Regions from separate parts of the Streptomyces sp. NPDC127092 genome, predicted to be linked through region 1. Evidence: riboswitches for the same ligand, from Rfam matches in the RefSeq annotation. Region 1 holds a riboswitch; the other holds the start of a gene.

Evidence for each region. Region 1 has a riboswitch for ZMP and ZTP ahead of glyA (serine hydroxymethyltransferase). Riboswitches for the same ligand answer to the same signal wherever they lie in the genome.
Region 2: another riboswitch for ZMP and ZTP. It lies ahead of ACFWJO_RS13265 (bifunctional 5,10-methylenetetrahydrofolate dehydrogenase/5,10-methenyltetrahydrofolate cyclohydrolase); the one in region 1 lies ahead of glyA (serine hydroxymethyltransferase).

Annotation. Positions count from the first base shown of each region.
Region 1 covers NZ_JBHXFE010000024.1:62,710-70,877, forward strand. The annotation lists gene ACFWJO_RS20935 (decaprenylphospho-beta-D-erythro-pentofuranosid-2-ulose 2-reductase) at 1-409, shown strand, start outside; gene ACFWJO_RS20940 (2'-5' RNA ligase family protein) at 497-1,093, opposite strand; gene trpS (tryptophan--tRNA ligase) at 1,222-2,235, opposite strand; gene ACFWJO_RS20950 (RNA polymerase sigma factor) at 2,292-2,891, shown strand; gene ACFWJO_RS20955 (hypothetical protein) at 2,884-3,669, shown strand; gene glyA (serine hydroxymethyltransferase) at 3,898-5,166, opposite strand; ZMP/ZTP riboswitch at 5,236-5,326, opposite strand; gene rocD (ornithine--oxo-acid transaminase) at 5,435-6,643, shown strand; gene ACFWJO_RS20970 (polysaccharide deacetylase family protein) at 7,113-7,808, shown strand; gene ACFWJO_RS20975 (glutathionylspermidine synthase family protein) at 7,798-8,168, opposite strand, start outside.
Region 2 covers NZ_JBHXFE010000013.1:11,200-19,367, reverse strand. The annotation lists gene ACFWJO_RS13290 (ABC transporter ATP-binding protein) at 1-135, opposite strand, end outside; gene ACFWJO_RS13285 (sigma-70 family RNA polymerase sigma factor) at 221-1,261, opposite strand; gene ACFWJO_RS13280 (lytic murein transglycosylase) at 1,322-2,401, opposite strand; gene ACFWJO_RS13275 (aldehyde dehydrogenase family protein) at 2,607-4,130, opposite strand; gene ACFWJO_RS13270 (GAF domain-containing protein) at 4,176-5,426, opposite strand; ZMP/ZTP riboswitch at 5,942-6,048, shown strand; gene ACFWJO_RS13265 (bifunctional 5,10-methylenetetrahydrofolate dehydrogenase/5,10-methenyltetrahydrofolate cyclohydrolase) at 6,078-6,932, shown strand; gene ACFWJO_RS13260 (hypothetical protein) at 7,172-7,978, shown strand; gene ACFWJO_RS13255 (maleylpyruvate isomerase family mycothiol-dependent enzyme) at 8,051-8,168, opposite strand, start outside.

The DNA.
Region 1 (8,168 bases):
CTACACCGGTGCCGTATCGGCCGGTCTGGTCTGTGCCCAGGCCCTTCAGGCGCAGGGCCACGGCTCGCTGGTGGTGCTGTCGTCGGTAGCGGGCGAGCGGGCCCGGCGGGCGAACTTCATCTACGGCTCGTCGAAGGCCGGGCTGGACGCCTTCGCGCAGGGACTCGGGGACGCGATGCACGGCACGGGCGTGCACGTGATGGTGGTCAGGCCCGGGTTCGTCCGCACCCGCATGACCGCGGGCCGGGAGGAGGCGCCGCTCGCGACCACGCCGGAGGCCGTCGCGACGGCGATCGAGCTGGGGCTGCGGCGCCGCTCGGAGACGGTGTGGGTGCCGGGCGCGCTGCGGGTGGTGATGTCGGCGCTGCGGCACGTGCCGCGACCGCTGTTCCGGCGCCTCCCGGTGTGACCTGCCGTACGGGCGCGGCTCCGGGTCGCGGTCCGGGTCCGGGTGTCCGGGGTCCGAGTCCGGGGCCGGGTGTCCGGCTCTCCCGGTTCAGACCGCCGGTGTGGTGGCCGGCGCGTCGACCGGGCTGCCGCCCTGCGCCGGGACCGCCGTGACGGTCCGGCCGCTGCCGAACTCGTAGTCGTACAGCTTGCGCCACACCTCGTCCGCGCCCTGCTCGTACAGCGCGAAGGAACGGCAGGTCCACGTCGCCTCGTAGCCGGAGAGCTCCTCGAAGGCGCGGTCCATCGCCTCGTCGGCGATGCCGTGGGCGACGGTGACGTGCGGGTGGTACGGGAACTGCAGCTCGCGCGGGACGGGGCCGGCCGCGTCGCGGATCCGCTGCTGGAGCCGGTCGCAGCCGGCGGCGCCCTCGACGAGCTTCACGAAGACGACGGGAGAGAGCGGCCGGAAGGTGCCGGTGCCGTCGAGCCGCATCGTGAAGGGGTCGCTGAGCGCGGCGATGCCGGCGAGGTGCGCCTCGATCTCCGGCAGCCGCTCCTCGTCGACCTCGGTCGGCGGGAGCAGCGTGACGTGGGTCGGGATGCCGTACGCGGCGGGATCCCCGAAGCCCGCGCGCCGCTCCTGGAGCAGGCTGCCGTGAGGCTCCGGGACCGCGATCGAAACGCCGAGCGTTACGGTCCCCACGTCGTTCTCCTCCGTCGTGCGTCGTCCGTCGTGCGTGGAAATGTGTGTGGTGGTGCAGCCGCCAGTGTGCGGCCTGCACCACCGTTTGGGCCAGAGTCCTCGGACCTGGTGCCGGGCCGGTGTCCGGCTCAGTGCTTGGCGGGCAGGAAGCCGATCCGCTCGTAGGTCTGCGCCAGCGTCTCGGCGGCGACCGCGCGGGCCTTCTCCGCGCCCTTGGCCAGCACGGAGTCCAACGTCTCCGGGTCGTCCAGGTACTCCTGGGTGCGGGTCCGGAACGGCGTGACGAAGTCCACCATGACCTCGGCCAGGTCGGTCTTCAGGGCGCCGTACATCTTGCCCTCGTAGCTCTTCTCGAGGTCGGCGACCGACGTGTCGGTGAGCACGGACATGATCGTGAGCAGGTTGGAGACGCCGGCTTTGTTCTCCGGGTCGAAGCGGATGACCGTGTCGGTGTCGGTGACGGCGCTCTTGACCTTCTTCGCGGTGGTCTTCGGCTCGTCGAGGAGGTTGATCAGACCCTTGGGGGTGGACGCCGACTTGCTCATCTTGACCGACGGGTCCTGCAGGTCGTAGATCTTGGCCGTCTCCTTGAGGATGTACGGCGCCGGGATCGTGAAGGTCTCGCCGAAGCGGCCGTTGAAGCGCTCCGCGAGGTCGCGGGTCAGCTCGATGTGCTGGCGCTGGTCCTCGCCGACCGGGACCTGGTGGGCCTGGTAGAGCAGGATGTCGGCGACCTGGAGGATCGGGTACGTGAAGAGGCCGACCGTGGCGCGGTCGGCGCCCTGCTTCGCGGACTTGTCCTTGAACTGGGTCATGCGGGAGGCCTCGCCGAAGCCGGTGAGGCAGTTCATGACCCAGCCGAGCTGGGCGTGCTCGGGCACGTGGCTCTGGACGAAGAGGGTGCAGCGCTCCGGGTCGAGGCCGGCGGCGAGCAGCTGGGCGGCGGCGAGCCGGGTGTTGGCGCGCAGCTCGGCCGGGTCCTGCGGGACCGTGATCGCGTGCAGGTCCACGACCATGTAGAAGGCGTCGTGGGACTCCTGCAGCGCGACCCACTGACGGACGGCGCCGAGGTAGTTGCCGAGGTGGAACGAGCCTGCGGTGGGCTGGATTCCGGAGAGCACACGAGGTCGATCAGAGGCCATGCTCATCATTCTCTCAGGTGTGGGAACCGATCCCGGACTGCCGGTGTATCAGAGATGTGAGGACGAGGGAGGGGACCCGGGAGGGGGGCCGAGTCGTCGTCGACGAGGGGGCCGTGATCGCACGGGTGCGCGCCGGAGAGCCGGAGGCGTACGCGGAGCTGGTTCGCGCCCACACCGGGGTCGCGCTGCGGGCCGCGGTGGCCTGCGGGGCGGGCGCGGACGCCGAGGACGTCGTGCAGCAGGCGTTCTTCAAGGCGTATCGCTCGCTGGGCGCCTTCAGGGACGGGTCGGCGTTCCGGCCGTGGCTGCTCAGCATCGTGGCCAATGAGACGAGGAACACACTGCGCTCGGCGGGTCGGCAGCGGGCCGTGGCCGGGCGGGAGGCGGAGCTGCTCGCGGGCGAGCCGCTGATACCGGAGGGCGCGGATCCGGCGGTGGCGCTGGAGGAGGACGAGCGGCGCAGACGCCTGCTCGTGGCGCTCGAAGCGCTGGGCGAGGAGCAGCGCGCGGTGGTGGTGCACCGCTATCTGCTGGAGCTGGACGAGGCGGAGACGGCCGAGGCCCTCGGCTGGCCGCGCGGGACGGTGAAGTCCCGGCTGAGCCGGGCGCTGAAGAGGCTGGGGACGGTGCTGAAGGGAGGTGAGGAGCATGGCTGAGTCGAAGCGGGAGCTGGAGGAGGAGCTGCGGGAGCTCGGGCGGGCGTTGAGGGTGCCCGATGTCGACGGGCCGACGATGGCCGAGCGGGTGCTGGCCCAGCTCCTGGCCGAGCGGGTGCCGGCACCGGCACCCCCGCCGCCGCCTGACCGGTGGGCGTGGCTGCGGCGCTGGTGGAAGGCGCTGGTGGCCTCGGTCTCGGGGCTGTTGATGGTCGTGGTGCTCACTCCTCCGGTGCGGGCGACGGTGGTGGAGTGGCTGGGCTTCGGCGGGGTCGCGGTGCGGTACGAGCCGGGGGCGCCGCCCGCGCCCGGCGCGGTGGCCGGGGTGCCGGGCTGCCGGAACCCGGTGCCGCTCGCCGAGGCAGGGCGCAGAGCGGGCTTCATGCCGCTGATACCCGGGGCGCTCGGGGAGCCGGACGCGGCGACGGTGACGGGCGTCCCGCCGCGGGGCGTGATCGGCCTGTGCTGGCGGACGGCGGAGGGCCGCGCGGTCCGGCTGGACGAGTTCCCGGCGCGGCTGGACGTCGGCTTCGGCAAGCAGGTGCGGGTGCCGCCGGAGTGGGTGGCGCTGCCGGACGGCACGGAGGCCTACTGGTTCGCCCGGCCGCATCTGCTGACCTTCCCGATGACGGACTCCGCCGGCTCGGGCTGGACCCCGTCGGTCCGGCCGGCGGGCCCCACGCTGCTCTGGACGAGAAGCGGGGGCGCCCTCACCCTCCGCCTGGAGGGCGTGACCGACCGGACGGAGGCGATACGCATCGCCGCGTCCGTCCGGTAAGGGCCGGACGGAGGCGGCGGGGGCCGGGGCTGGCCAGGGCGGGGCTGGGCCAAGGCCGGGGGCCGGGAGCCGGGCCGGGCCAAGGCCGGGGCAAGGCCGGGGCCGGGCCAAGGCCGGGGCCGGGCCGGGCCAAGGCAGGGGCCGGGGGGCCGGGCCGGAAGGTCGCCGGCCGGGGCCGGAGGGTCGCCGACCGGGCCGGAGGGGCGCCGGCCGGCGTGGCCGGGCAGGTCAGGTCGGGAGGCCGGGGGCCGGGAAGGCGGACATCAGGTCGGCGACCTCCGCGCGGATCACCGCGAGGGCGTCCTCGTCGCCCTTGCCGGCGGCGGTGACACCGCGGTCGATCCAGTCGGCGACCTGGGGCATGTGGGAGACGTCCAGGCCGCGGGAGGTGAGGGAGGGGGTGCCGATGCGGACGCCGGAGGGGTCGAAGGGCTTTCGGGGGTCGTAGGGGACGGTGTTGTAGTTGACGACGATCCCGGCCCGGTCGAGGGCCTTCGCGGCGACCTTGCCGGGGACCTCCTTCGGAGTGAGGTCCATGAGGATCAGGTGGTTGTCGGTGCCGCCGGACACCAGGTCGAAGCCGCGGGCCAGCAGGGCCTCGGCGAGGGCCTTGGCGTTGGCGACGACCGCGTGTGCGTAGTCACGGAAGGAGGGCTGGGCCGCCTCGCGCAGGGCCACGGCGATGGCGGCGGTGGTCTGGTTGTGCGGGCCGCCCTGGAGACCGGGGAAGACGGCCTTGTCGAGGGCCTTGGCGTGCTGCTCGCGGGACATCAGCATGGCGCCGCGCGGGCCGCGGAGGGTCTTGTGCGTGGTCGTGGAGATCACGTCCACGTGCGGCACGGGCGACGGGTGGGCGCCGCCGGCGATCAGGCCGGCGATGTGGGCGACGTCGGCGACGAGCACGGCGCCTGCCTCGCGGGCGATCTCGCCGAAGGCGGCGAAGTCGATGGTGCGGGGCAGCGCGGTGCCGCCGCAGAAGATGACCTTCGGGCGTCCGGCGAGGGCGAGTTCGCGGACCTGGTCGAAGTCGATGAGGCCGGTGTCCTGGCGCACGCCGTACTGCACGCCGCGGAACCAGGTGCCGGTGGCGGAGACGCCCCAGCCGTGGGTGAGGTGGCCGCCCATGGGCAGGGCCATGCCCATCACGGTGTCGCCGGGCTCGGCGAAGGCGAGGTAGACGGCGAGGTTGGCCGGGGAGCCGGAGTACGGCTGGACGTTGGCGTGGTCGACGCCGAAGAGGGCCTTGGCGCGCTCGATGGCGAGGCTCTCGACCTGGTCGATGTTCTGCTGGCCCTCGTAGTAGCGGCGGCCCGGGTAGCCCTCGCTGTACTTGTTCTGCAGGACGGTGCCGGAGGCCTCGAGGACGGCGGCGGAGACGTAGTTCTCGCTCGGGATGAGCCGGAGCGTCTCGGCCTGGAGCCGCTCCTCGGCGCCGACGAGGGCGGCGAGCTCGGGGTCGGCGGCGGCGAGTGCCGGGTGGTGGGCGGGAAGGTTCATGGCGTTCGTTCCTCCGGGCAGGAGGTCCCGGTGCGGGTGCCGCGCGGCGCCACACGGGACCTGACGGTTCCGTGGTGCCCAGGCGAGCGGCACCTCGTGTGGTCTGCCGCGCACGGTTCCCCCGGGGTCGCTTCCCCGTGCGCCAGTCGCCGTGCGTGTTCCCAGACTAGCGGGCGCGCCGTCACGGCAGGTTTCCCGGTCCGGCATGTGAGCGACGATAAGAAAAGGGAGCCACACCCTCCCCAGCCGCAGGACGAACGGAGATCCCGTGTCGAAGACGCAAGACGAGATCGCTGCCGCGGACGCGCACAGCGCCCACAACTACCACCCGCTTCCCCTGGTCGTCGCCACCGCCGAGGGGGCGTGGATGACCGATGTCGAGGGGCGCCGCTTCCTCGACATGCTCGCCGGTTACTCGGCGCTCAACTTCGGTCATGGCAACCGGCGTCTGCTGGACGCCGCGCGGGCGCAGCTGGACCGGGTGACGCTCACCTCGCGGGCCTTCCACCACGACCGGTTCGGGGAGTTCTGCACGCGCCTGGCCGAGCTGTGCGGCAAGGAGATGGTGCTGCCGATGAACACGGGCGCGGAGGCCGTGGAGACGGCGGTGAAGACCGCGCGGAAGTGGGGCTACGAGGTGAAGGGCGTGCCGGACGGGCACGCGAAGATCGTGGTCGCGGGGAACAACTTCCACGGCCGGACGACGACGATCGTCAGCTTCTCCACGGACCACGAGGCGCGCGACCACTACGGCCCGTACACGCCGGGCTTCGAGATCGTGCCGTACGGCGATCTGACGGCACTGGAGACGGCGGTCACGGAGAACACGGTGGCCGTGCTCCTGGAGCCGATCCAGGGTGAGGCGGGTGTCCTCGTCCCGCCGCCCGGCTATCTGCGGGGGGTGCGGGAGCTGACGGCGCGGCGGAACGTGCTGTTCATGGCGGACGAGATCCAGTCGGGCCTGGGACGCACGGGCAAGACCTTCGCGTGCGAGCACGAGGACGTGGTGCCCGACGTCTACGTTCTCGGCAAGGCGCTGGGCGGCGGTGTGGTGCCGGTGTCGGCGGTGGTCGCGGACCGGGACGTCCTCGGGGTGTTCCGGCCGGGCGAGCACGGCTCGACGTTCGGCGGCAATCCGCTGGCCTGTGCGGTGGCCCTCGAGGTGATCGCGATGCTGCGGACGGGCGAGTACCAGCAACGGGCGGCGGAGCTGGGCGAGCACCTGCACGCGGAGCTGAAGCTGCTGGTGGGCGGCGGCGCGGTGGAGGAGGTGCGCGGGCGGGGCCTGTGGGCGGGCGTCGACATCGCGGCCTCGAAGGGCACGGGGCGGCAGATCTCGGAGCGGCTGATGGAGCGGGGTGTGCTGGTGAAGGACACCCACGGGTCGACGATCCGGATCGCGCCGCCACTGGTGATCTCGAAGGAGGATCTGGACTGGGGGCTCGAGCAGTTGCGGGCGGTGCTGACGGAGGAGTGACGGCCGGCCGGCGCGCGACCGACCGGCGCGCGCCGCCCGGGTCCGCCAGCCGTGTGCGGCGGGTGGTGCGCGTGGGCCGTGCCCGGCGGGCCGTGTGTGGCCGTGCCCGGGCGGGCCGTTCCCGGCTGCCGCGCCCGGCTGCCGTGTCCGGGAGGTCCGCCTCCGCCGACCACGAGCGCGGTCCGGGTGCGCCAACCCGGTGCGCCGGCCGTGCCCGGGCGGGCCGTGCGCGCGCCGTGCCTGGCTGCCGCGCCGGGGCGGTCCGCGTGCGCCGGCCAGGAGCGCGGGCCGCGACCGCGCGGGCCCAGTGGGCCCCCTGGCCCGTACTGGACCCGCGCCGGGGCCGGGAGGTGGATGCCGGGGCTGGGGGGGGTGGTTGCGCCGGGGCCGGGAGGTGGATGCGCCGGGTCCGGTTCGCGGGCAACTCGAGCCGTTGACACGGGAGTTGGTCTAGGCCAATGTTGCGGCCATGTCGAGACCCCGTCTGCGCCGCGCCCTGCGCGGTGCGCTCGCCGCACTCGTCCCGCTCGCGCTGCTCGGCGCGTTCTCCGGCTCCGCCCATGCCGCCCCCGCGGCGGCGTGGCCCGAGCCCGTGCCGGTCGTCTCCCGTGTCGAGACCGCCGACCCGGTCGTCTTCATCACCGTCGACGACGGCTGGAACCACGACCCCGGCGCCGCGAGACTCCTGCTCGACCGCAGGGTGCCCGCCTCGCTGTTCCTGCTGCCGGGCGCGTACTCGTACGACTCCGGCTACTTCCACGGCCTGCTCGACCAGGGGCGATCCCGGGTCGAGAACCACACCGTCAGTCACCCGGACCTCACCACGCTCGACGCCGCGGGGCAGAAGGCCGAGGTCTGCGGGGCGCGCGAGGCACACCTCGCCGAGTTCGGGGACGGGCCGCGGCTGCTGCGCCCGCCGTACGGCGCGTACGACGCGACGACCCGGACGACCGCGCGGGCCTGCGGGGCGAAGGCCCTGGTGACGTGGACGTACGACCTGACCACCTGGGGTGCGGATCCCGTCCCGATGCCCCGGCTGAAGGCGGGCGACATCGTGCTGCTGCACTTCAACGGCACCGTCGAGCAGGACCTCCGCCGCGTCCTGGACGCGGCCGAGGCGGCCGGTCTGAAGCCCGCGCCCCTCAGGGACTACGTCACAGAATGACGTGCGGGACGAAGCGGGCGTACTCGTCCGTGACGAGTCCCGCCGACTCCCGGATCCCGAGCCCCGCCGACTCGTCGCCGACGGTCCAGGCACCGAGCACCACGCGGTTGCCGTCGAAGTCGGGCAGCGGGGCCAGTTCCTGGTAGACGCAGGGCTCCTCGCGCGCCAACGGCGCCGCGCCCGGCTCGTGCAGGGTCACGCCCGCGCCCTCGCGGCCGAGCAGCGGCTTGCAGACGTAGCCGGGGCCGCCGGCGGCGGCGAGTTCGCGCGGGCCGTCCAGGTAGGCCGGCAGCAGGTTCGGGTGGCCCGGGTACAGCTCCCAGAGGATCGCCAGGAGGGCCTTGTTGGAGAGGAGCATCT
Region 2 (8,168 bases), on a different contig from region 1:
CACCGACTTGCCGGTGCCGGAGGGGCCGAGCATGACGGACACCTCGCCGGCGGGCAGTGTCAGGGACACGTCCTGCCAGATGACCTGGTGGCCGAAGGACTTGGTCAGCCCTTCCACGCAGATCTCGACACCCATCCGGTTCACCCTTCAGCGGGAGCGGCTCGTACGTCTGCTCTACGGTGAGGGGCGGCGGGTCCGTCGCGGAGATTCGAAGATTTTTTTACGGCAGGCCGGCGGGGGCGTCCGGGGTGACCGGGACGTCCGGCAGGGCGACCCGTACGGCGCCGGTGCCGGGGACCGGGACCGGCGGCAGCCCCACGGAGGGGGCGGCGGGCAGGGACGGCAGCGGGGCCGACGCCTCCGGCAGGACGCCTTCGACGTCCGGTTCCGGCAGGGTCACCTCGGGCGCCGGGACCGGCACCGGCACCGGCACCGGCACGAGGGAGGGCGACGGCGACATCGACGGCGGGAGGGCGGTGGGTGACGCCTCTCCGGCCGGATGTGCCGGGTCTGCCGGGGTCACCGGACGCGCCGAAGGCGTGGGGACCCGCAGGACGTAACGGGCGTTCTCCTCCGCCGGATCCGACACCGCCGGGCGGGCGGGCCGCGGCGTGCCCGCCTCGTACGCGAACGGGACGACCACCAGGCCCACCACCGCCAGCGTCGCCACCGAGGTCGCGGCGAGGGCATGGGCGGGGACGCCCGCCTGACCCGCCTGGTCGCGCCCGCGTCCGATCAGCCAGAGGCCGACCGCCAGCGTGCCGGCCAGCGAGTTGCGCAGCGTGCGCCGCGCCCGGGCGAGCAGGGATTCGACGGCCTGGTAGCTCAGTCCCATCTCCCGGGCGATCTGGTCGACGTCCCGGTCCTCCGCCTTCAGCCGGAGGGCCTCCGCCTGGCGGGCCGGCAGCTCCCTGCTCCGGAACGCCACCCACCTGGCCTCCGCCCGGTCGCACACCACCTCCTCGACGGGGACGGGGCCGGGGGCGGTGAGCCTGGGAGCGCTGCCTACCTCGGCCTCGCGGTGGACCTGCCGGTAACGGTCGACGCACAGGCGCATGGTCACCGTGGTCAGCCACGCCCCGAGCCGCTCGTCGTCCAGGTGCGCGTGCTGCGCGGCGCGCAGCATCGCCTCCTGGACGGCGTCCTCGGCGTCCTCGGCACTCATGGATCTGCGGCGCGCCACCTTGAGCAACTGCTCGCGATGGCTCCACATGCGCTGCCATCGCAGGTGGGCCGCTTCGTCACGGATTTCCGGTGCCATGGGCCGGGACGTTACCGGCGGGTACCCGGTGTTGTGGAGGGGGTGGGCCGCGAGTGAGTCCTAACCGTTGCCGGGAAGTGTCCCGGTGCCCGGCAGGATGCCGTCGGAAGGCAGCCCGACACCCGGGTCAGGGGCTGTGACCAGGGAAGGCAGCGGCTCCGGCGCGGGCGACGGCGTCGCCGAGGGCTTGGCCGTGGGCGCGGGCGCCGGCCCCGCCGTCGGCTTCGGCCGGGAGGAGGACGGGGACGCCGACGGCGACGCGCCGGAACGCCGCCCGGGGGCGGCCGGCTCGGCCCGTGCGGGATCGGGGGCCGGGGCCCTCGTGCCCGCACCCGTACCGGAATCCGGGTCGGGCCCGGCCCCGCTCAGGTCCGGCACGATCCGGTGTCCGTCCCTGAAGTAGGCGTACCAGGACAGCACGACGCTCAGGTACGCGGTGGAGTGGTTGTAGGAGAGGATCGCGCGGTCGAGGCCCGGCCGCCGGGACAGGTCGCGTCCCCCGGCGCACAGGTAGTTCCCGGCGGCGAGCGCCGCGTCGTGGACGTTGTGGGGGTCGGCCCGCCCGTCGCCGTTGCCGTCGGCGCCCCACCCGGCCCAGGTGGACGGGATGAACTGCATCGGGCCGACGGCGTGGTCGTAGGACGGGTCGCCGTCGTACGCGCCGCCGTCGGTGTCCCGGATCAGGGCGAAGCCCCGGCCGTTCAGCTGCGGACCGATGATGGGCGTGTACGTCGTGCCGTCCGCGGCCACCCGTCCGCCCCGCGCCTGGCCGGACTCCACCTGCCCGATCGCGGCGAGCAGCTGCCAGCGCAGCCCGCAGCGCGGGGTGCTCCGCGCGAGCGCCGCCTCCGCCCGCCGGTACGCGGCGAAGACCGTGGCGGGCAGCGCCCCGCGGTCCGCCACGAAGACGGAGGGGGCCGCGGGCCGCGTCGCCGGGCTGACGACTCCCAGCGGGGGCAGCTCGGTCAGGTAGTACGTGTCACCCGGCGTCTGTGTGCCGGGTGCCGTTCCCGCCTGAGCGTCGGCGGTCCACGCCACGAGCCCCGCCGCCTGCGACCCGGTCAGCGCCGCCATGGCCGCCGCCACGACCGCCGTACCCCTGACACCTCTGCGCATCCGCCCCGACCAACGTCCCGCCATCCCTCGATCCCCTCCCGAAACCGGCTTTCTGCCGTCTGCTCTACGGGGGGAGGGGCGGCGTCCGTCGCGTCGATCGCGAAGATTTCCCGGGGCGATGGCCTTGCGGGGTTCATGCTGCCGTGGACGGGCACGGGCGGTCGGCGGCCTGCCGGGGGCGGGTGGACGAGGCGCCTGCCGGGCGAAGGGCGAGGCGCCTGTGGTGTCCCTAGAAGAACCCGAGCTTCTTGGGGCTGTAACTCTGGAGGATGTTCTTCGTCTGCTGGTAGTGGTCCAGCATCATCTTGTGCGTCTCCCGGCCCACCCCCGACTGCTTGTAGCCCCCGAACGCCGCATGCGCCGGGTACGCGTGGTAGCAGTTGGTCCAGACGCGGCCCGCCTGGATGGCGCGGCCCGCGCGGTAGGCCGTGGTGGCGTCCCGGGTCCAGACGCCGGCGCCCAGGCCGTAGAGGGTGTCGTTGGCGGTGCGGACGGCGTCGTCGAAGTCGGCGAAGGACGTGACCGCGACGACCGGGCCGAAGATCTCCTCCTGGAAGATCCGCATGCGGTTGTCGCCCTCGAAGATGGTGGGCTGGACGTAGTAGCCGCCCTCCAGTTCGCCGCCGTGCTCCACGCGCCGGCCGCCCGTCAGGATCTTGGCGCCTTCCTGCTGGCCGATCTCCAGATACGAGAGGATCTTGTCGAGCTGGCCGGCGGAGGCCTGGGCGCCGATCATGGTGGCGGTGTCCAGGGGGTGGCCGGGGACGATGGCCTCCGTGCGGGCGATCGCCGCCTGGAGGAAGTCGTGGTAGTGACCACGCTGGACGAGGGCGCGGGAGGGGCAGGTGCAGACCTCGCCCTGGTTGAGGGCGAACATGGTGAAGCCTTCGAGGGCCTTGTCGAGGAAGTCGTCGTCGGCCGACGAGACGTCGTCGAAGAAGATGTTGGGCGACTTTCCGCCCAGCTCGAGCGTGACGGGCTTCAGGTTCTCCGCCGCGTAGCCCATGATCAGCCGGCCCGTCGTCGTCTCGCCCGTGAACGCGATCTTCGCGACCCGCGGCGAGGAGGCGAGCGGCTTGCCGGCCTCCTCGCCGAAACCGTTGACGATGTTGACCACGCCGGGCGGCAGCAGGTCGGCCACCAGACTCATCCAGAAGTGGACGGAGGCCGGGGTCTGTTCGGCCGGCTTCAGGACGACCGCGTTGCCCGCGGCCAGCGCCGGCGCCAGCTTCCACACCGCCATCAGGATCGGGAAGTTCCACGGGATGATCTGCGCCACCACGCCCAGCGGCTCATGGAAGTGGTACGCGACGGTGTCCTCGTCCAGCTGGCTCAGCGCCCCCTCCTGGGCGCGCAGCGCGCCCGCGAAGTAGCGGAAGTGGTCGATGGCGAGCGGGATGTCGGCGGCCAGCGTCTCGCGCACCGGCTTGCCGTTCTCCCAGCTCTCCGCGACCGCCAGCGCCTCCAGCGAGGCCTCCATCCGGTCCGCGATCCGCAGCAGGACCTGCGCGCGCTCGGCCGGCGACGTGCGGCCCCACGCCGGGGCCGCCGCGTGCGCCGCGTCGAGCGCGCGCTCCACGTCCTCGGCGGTGCCACGCGCCACCTCCGTGAACGGACGGCCGTCGACCGGACTCGGGTTCTCGAAGTACCGCCCGCGCGCCGGGGCGACGTACTCACCCCCGATCCAGTGGTCGTAGCGGTTCGCGTACGACATGAGCGAACCCTCGGTGCCGGGTGCGGCGTAACGGGGCATGGGCAGGGCCTCCCTCGGACCGCGCCGGCCGTCCCTGGCCGGCGTTCACCGCCGATGGTGCGCGACCGTACGTTGCAACACCGTTGCACCCGCGGACAGTTCGGCGTCCAGCGCGGCCAGCCGGGCCCGCACCGCGGGGGCCTCCGCGGCCGGCACGGCCGAGGCGAGCGCCCGCCACACCGTCACGTCGTCCTCACCCCAGGTGCTGTACGCCCAGTCGGCCAGCAGCCCCGGATCGCCCCGGTCCACCAGCGCCGCCCGCAGCCGCCCCGCGAGCCGCTCCCGCAGCCGTACGACACCCGGCGCCCGCGAACCGGGCAGCAGCGGCCCCGCGTAGTCGGCGAGCGCCGTCGCGACCGCACCGGAGGAGAGCCGCCGGTCCACCGTCGCGAAGTCCGCGTCCACCGCCTCCGCCAGCCGGTACGGACGGGACGCCAGCAGCTCGGGGCCCAGCAGCCCGCGCAGCCGCGACAGCTCCGCCCGCAGCGTGACCGGAGTAACCGACTCGTCCTCGTACAGCAGCGTCAGCAACTCGTCGCCACCCACACCCTCCGGCCGCTGCGCGAGGATCACCAGGATCTCGCTGTGCCGCCGGCTCAGCCGCAGCCGCCTCCCGGCCACGTGCAGCAGCGCCTCGTCCCGTCCCAGGGCCGTCAGTCGCGGCCTGCCGGGCGCCGCGACGGGGGACAGCAGCGCGAGCTGCGACTCGGCGGCCCGCGCCACCGCCTGCACGAACGCCAGACTGTGCGGATGCGCCAGCCCGTCCCCACCCGTGACGTCGACCGCCCCGAGCAGCCGCCCGGTGTGCGGGTCGTGCACGGGCGCCGCGGCACACGTCCACCGCTGCACCGGCCGCCGGAAGTGCTCGGCCGCGCAGACCTGCACCGGCCGGTCGACGGCGATCGCGGTGCCCGGCGCGTTCGTCCCCGCCGCGGTCTCCGACCAGCGGGCACCGGCCACGAAGTTCATCGCGCGGGCCTTCCGCAGCGTTCCCGGATGGCCCTCCACCCACAGCATCCGCCCGGCGGCGTCGCACACCGCGAGCAGATGCTCGCCGTCCCGCGCGTACGCCCCCATCAGCTCCCGGATCATCGGCATCGCCACGGCGAGCGGATGCGCCTCGCGGTGCCCCGCGAGCTCCTCCTCGTCCAGCTCGACCGGAGCCGCGCCGTCCGGACTCACACGCGCCCGCGCCGAACGCCGCCAGGACTCGGCGACGAGCGGCCGGACGGGCGGGGAGACGGGGGGAGGCGCCTGGCGGCCGACTCCGGAGCCGCTGGACCGGCCGGAGTCGATGGACCGGCTGGAGTCGCTGGGGCGCGCGGAGTCGCCGGGCCGGCCGGCCTTCGAGGTTGCCGCGGCCGCTGCCGCGGTGAACTCCTCGTGCGCGCGCCGCACGGCGGCCGCTGTCCCAGGAGCCGCAGGTACCTGGGGTAGGCCAGGTACCCCAGGTACTCCAGGTGCCCCAGACGTCGCAGAGGTCTCAGGCGTTCCCGCCCACACATCGCTCAAATCGGCCTCCCCTTGTCCCCGCCCACGCATCGCTCCACTCGGCCTCCTCAGCGAGGCCGCCCCGCCTTGTCCGCCCTCCTCGCTCCTCGCTCCTCGCTCTTCCCTCTTCCCTCTTCCCTCCTCGTCCACCACCCTCGTCCGCGCCTCGTCCGCCTGCGCGGACGCCGCCCCGGACGGTGCGTGGACGTCATCGTGATGCGCGTGCGCCCTGTCGGCAAGCGCCCGGACGGGCCCGCATATGCGCCCTGACCAGTTACGCGCCCCGCGACTTGGCCGCCCGCGGTCGTCACGTAGAGTGGGGCCCGGGCCGTGACTGGCGCTTGAGGTGGATCACCACCGGGGAGCGGCCCGGCGGACGCGCACACCCCGCGCGACCGTGCCGCTGCCGTGCGCCTGGGCGATCAACCGGTCATCGACGACGCTCAGGAGTGGCCCATGTCCACCAGCACCGCACGCCTCATGGACGGCACCGCGCTCGCTCGCCGCACGGTCGAGGAGACCGCCGCGCGCGCCGCCGAGATCACCCGCCGCACCGGCACCACGCCCTGCCTCGCGACCGTCCTCGTCGGCGCGGACCCCGCCTCCGTGACGTACGTGAAGATGAAGCAGAACCGCTGCGCGAAGGCCGGAATCCGCTCCAAGCACGTCGAACTGCCCGCCGAGACGACGACCGAGGAGCTGGTCGCGGCGATCACCGCGCTCTCCGAGGACCCCGAGGTGCACGGCATCCTGCTCCAGCACCCGGTCGGTCCGCACATCGACGAGCGCGCCGCCTTCGAGGCCATCGCCCCGGAGAAGGACGTCGACGGCGTCACGATGGCCTCCTTCGCCGCCATGGGCTTCGGTCTGCCCGGCTTCGTCTCCTGCACCCCCGGCGGCATCATGCGGCTGCTCGACGCGTACGACGTCGACCTCAGCGGCAAGCGCGCCGTGGTCGTCGGCCGCAGCGCCATCCTCGGTAAGCCGGCCGGTCTGCTGCTCCTCGGCCGCGACGCGACCGTCACCTACTGCCACTCCCGCACCACCGACCTCTCCGCCGCCGTCCGCGAGGCCGACGTCCTGGTCGCCGCCGTCGGCAAGCCGAACTTCATCAAGGGCGAGGACATCAAGCCCGGCGCCGTCGTGATCGACGCCGGCTACAACCCGGGCAACGTCGGCGACGTCGACTTCGACAGCGCCGTCGAGCGCGCCTCCCTCATCACGCCCGTTCCCGGCGGTGTAGGCCCCATGACCATCGCCGTCCTCCTCTCCCAGACCGTCGAGGCGGCCGAGCGCCAGCTCGGCCTGTAGGCCTGTAGGCGCGAGCGGGACCGCGAGCGTCAGGGCAGGCAGGCAGGCAGAGGCAGGCAGGCGGCCGTGGATCCCGCACGGCAGGAGGTCGCAGGGATTCCGTACGCGAGCATCTCGTACGTACGGGCTCCCACAGGGCCTCTCGCACGAGCCACGGGAATGTCACGGTTCTGTACGAGCGAGGCCCAACTCACCGATATCGCTCGCCACATGACCGACGACGGGTGACCCTGGTTCCCATGCTCCACCCGCCGACGGAATCCCCGTCCCGCGACGCCCGGCCACCGAGACGGCCGGGCGTCGTCGTCCTGCCGGTCGCCGTGCTCGCCGCGATCCTCGCCCTCTCCCTCGCCGTCACGGCACGCGGCGGCTCGGGCGACGGTGACGGCGACCCGAACGCCATGCCCTCCGCCCCGGCCGAGCCGGGTGCGGGCACCTCCGGGGGCACCACCTCCGGCCGGTCGGCCGGAGCACCCGCCCACACGGCGTCCGGGACGTCCGGACAGCGGCCCGCGCCCCAGGGCGAGAGCCCGTCACCGCTGCCCACGCAGTCGAAGCGACCCGCCACGAAGCACCCGGCGGACCGCGACCGGCGCGTACCGACCACCTCGCACCCGCCGACCGGCGCCCCGACCGCCTCCGGCACCACGAGCCCCCGGCCGCGCAGTGGCGAGCCCCGTCGTACACCGCCGGCCCCCGCCCCCAGCCCGTACGACGGACTGCGTGTCGGCGACTGCTTCGGCATCGAGCGCGACGCGCCCGGAACCGTCGTCCGCCGGGCCTGCGACACGCCGCACGACGCCGAACTCGTCGCCCGGCTCCGCCTCACCGGCACGTACGCCGACGACGGCGCGGTACGGGACGCGGCGGCCGCCCTGTGCCGGGAGCCGCTGCGGACCAAGGCCGCGGAACAGCCCCTCGGCACCCGCTGGTCGACTTTCGTCCAGTACCCGTACCGCACGAGCTACCTGCTCGGCCAGACCACCGTCGCCTGCAGCCTGGCCGCCCCGACGGGAACGGCAAGGCTGACCGCTCCGCTGCAGTGACCATTCGTATGTGACCGGGGTCGTATGCGACCAGCCGTGTGACCAGCCGTGTGACCAGCCGTGTGACTCCCGTCAGAGCCCCGTGCGCGCCAGCCAGTGGTGGAGCAGGGAGCGGTCACCCGTCACCGTCAGCCGGTCGTCCTCCGGCGCGACACGCCCGGACACCAACAGCATCAGGTTCGCCACCGTT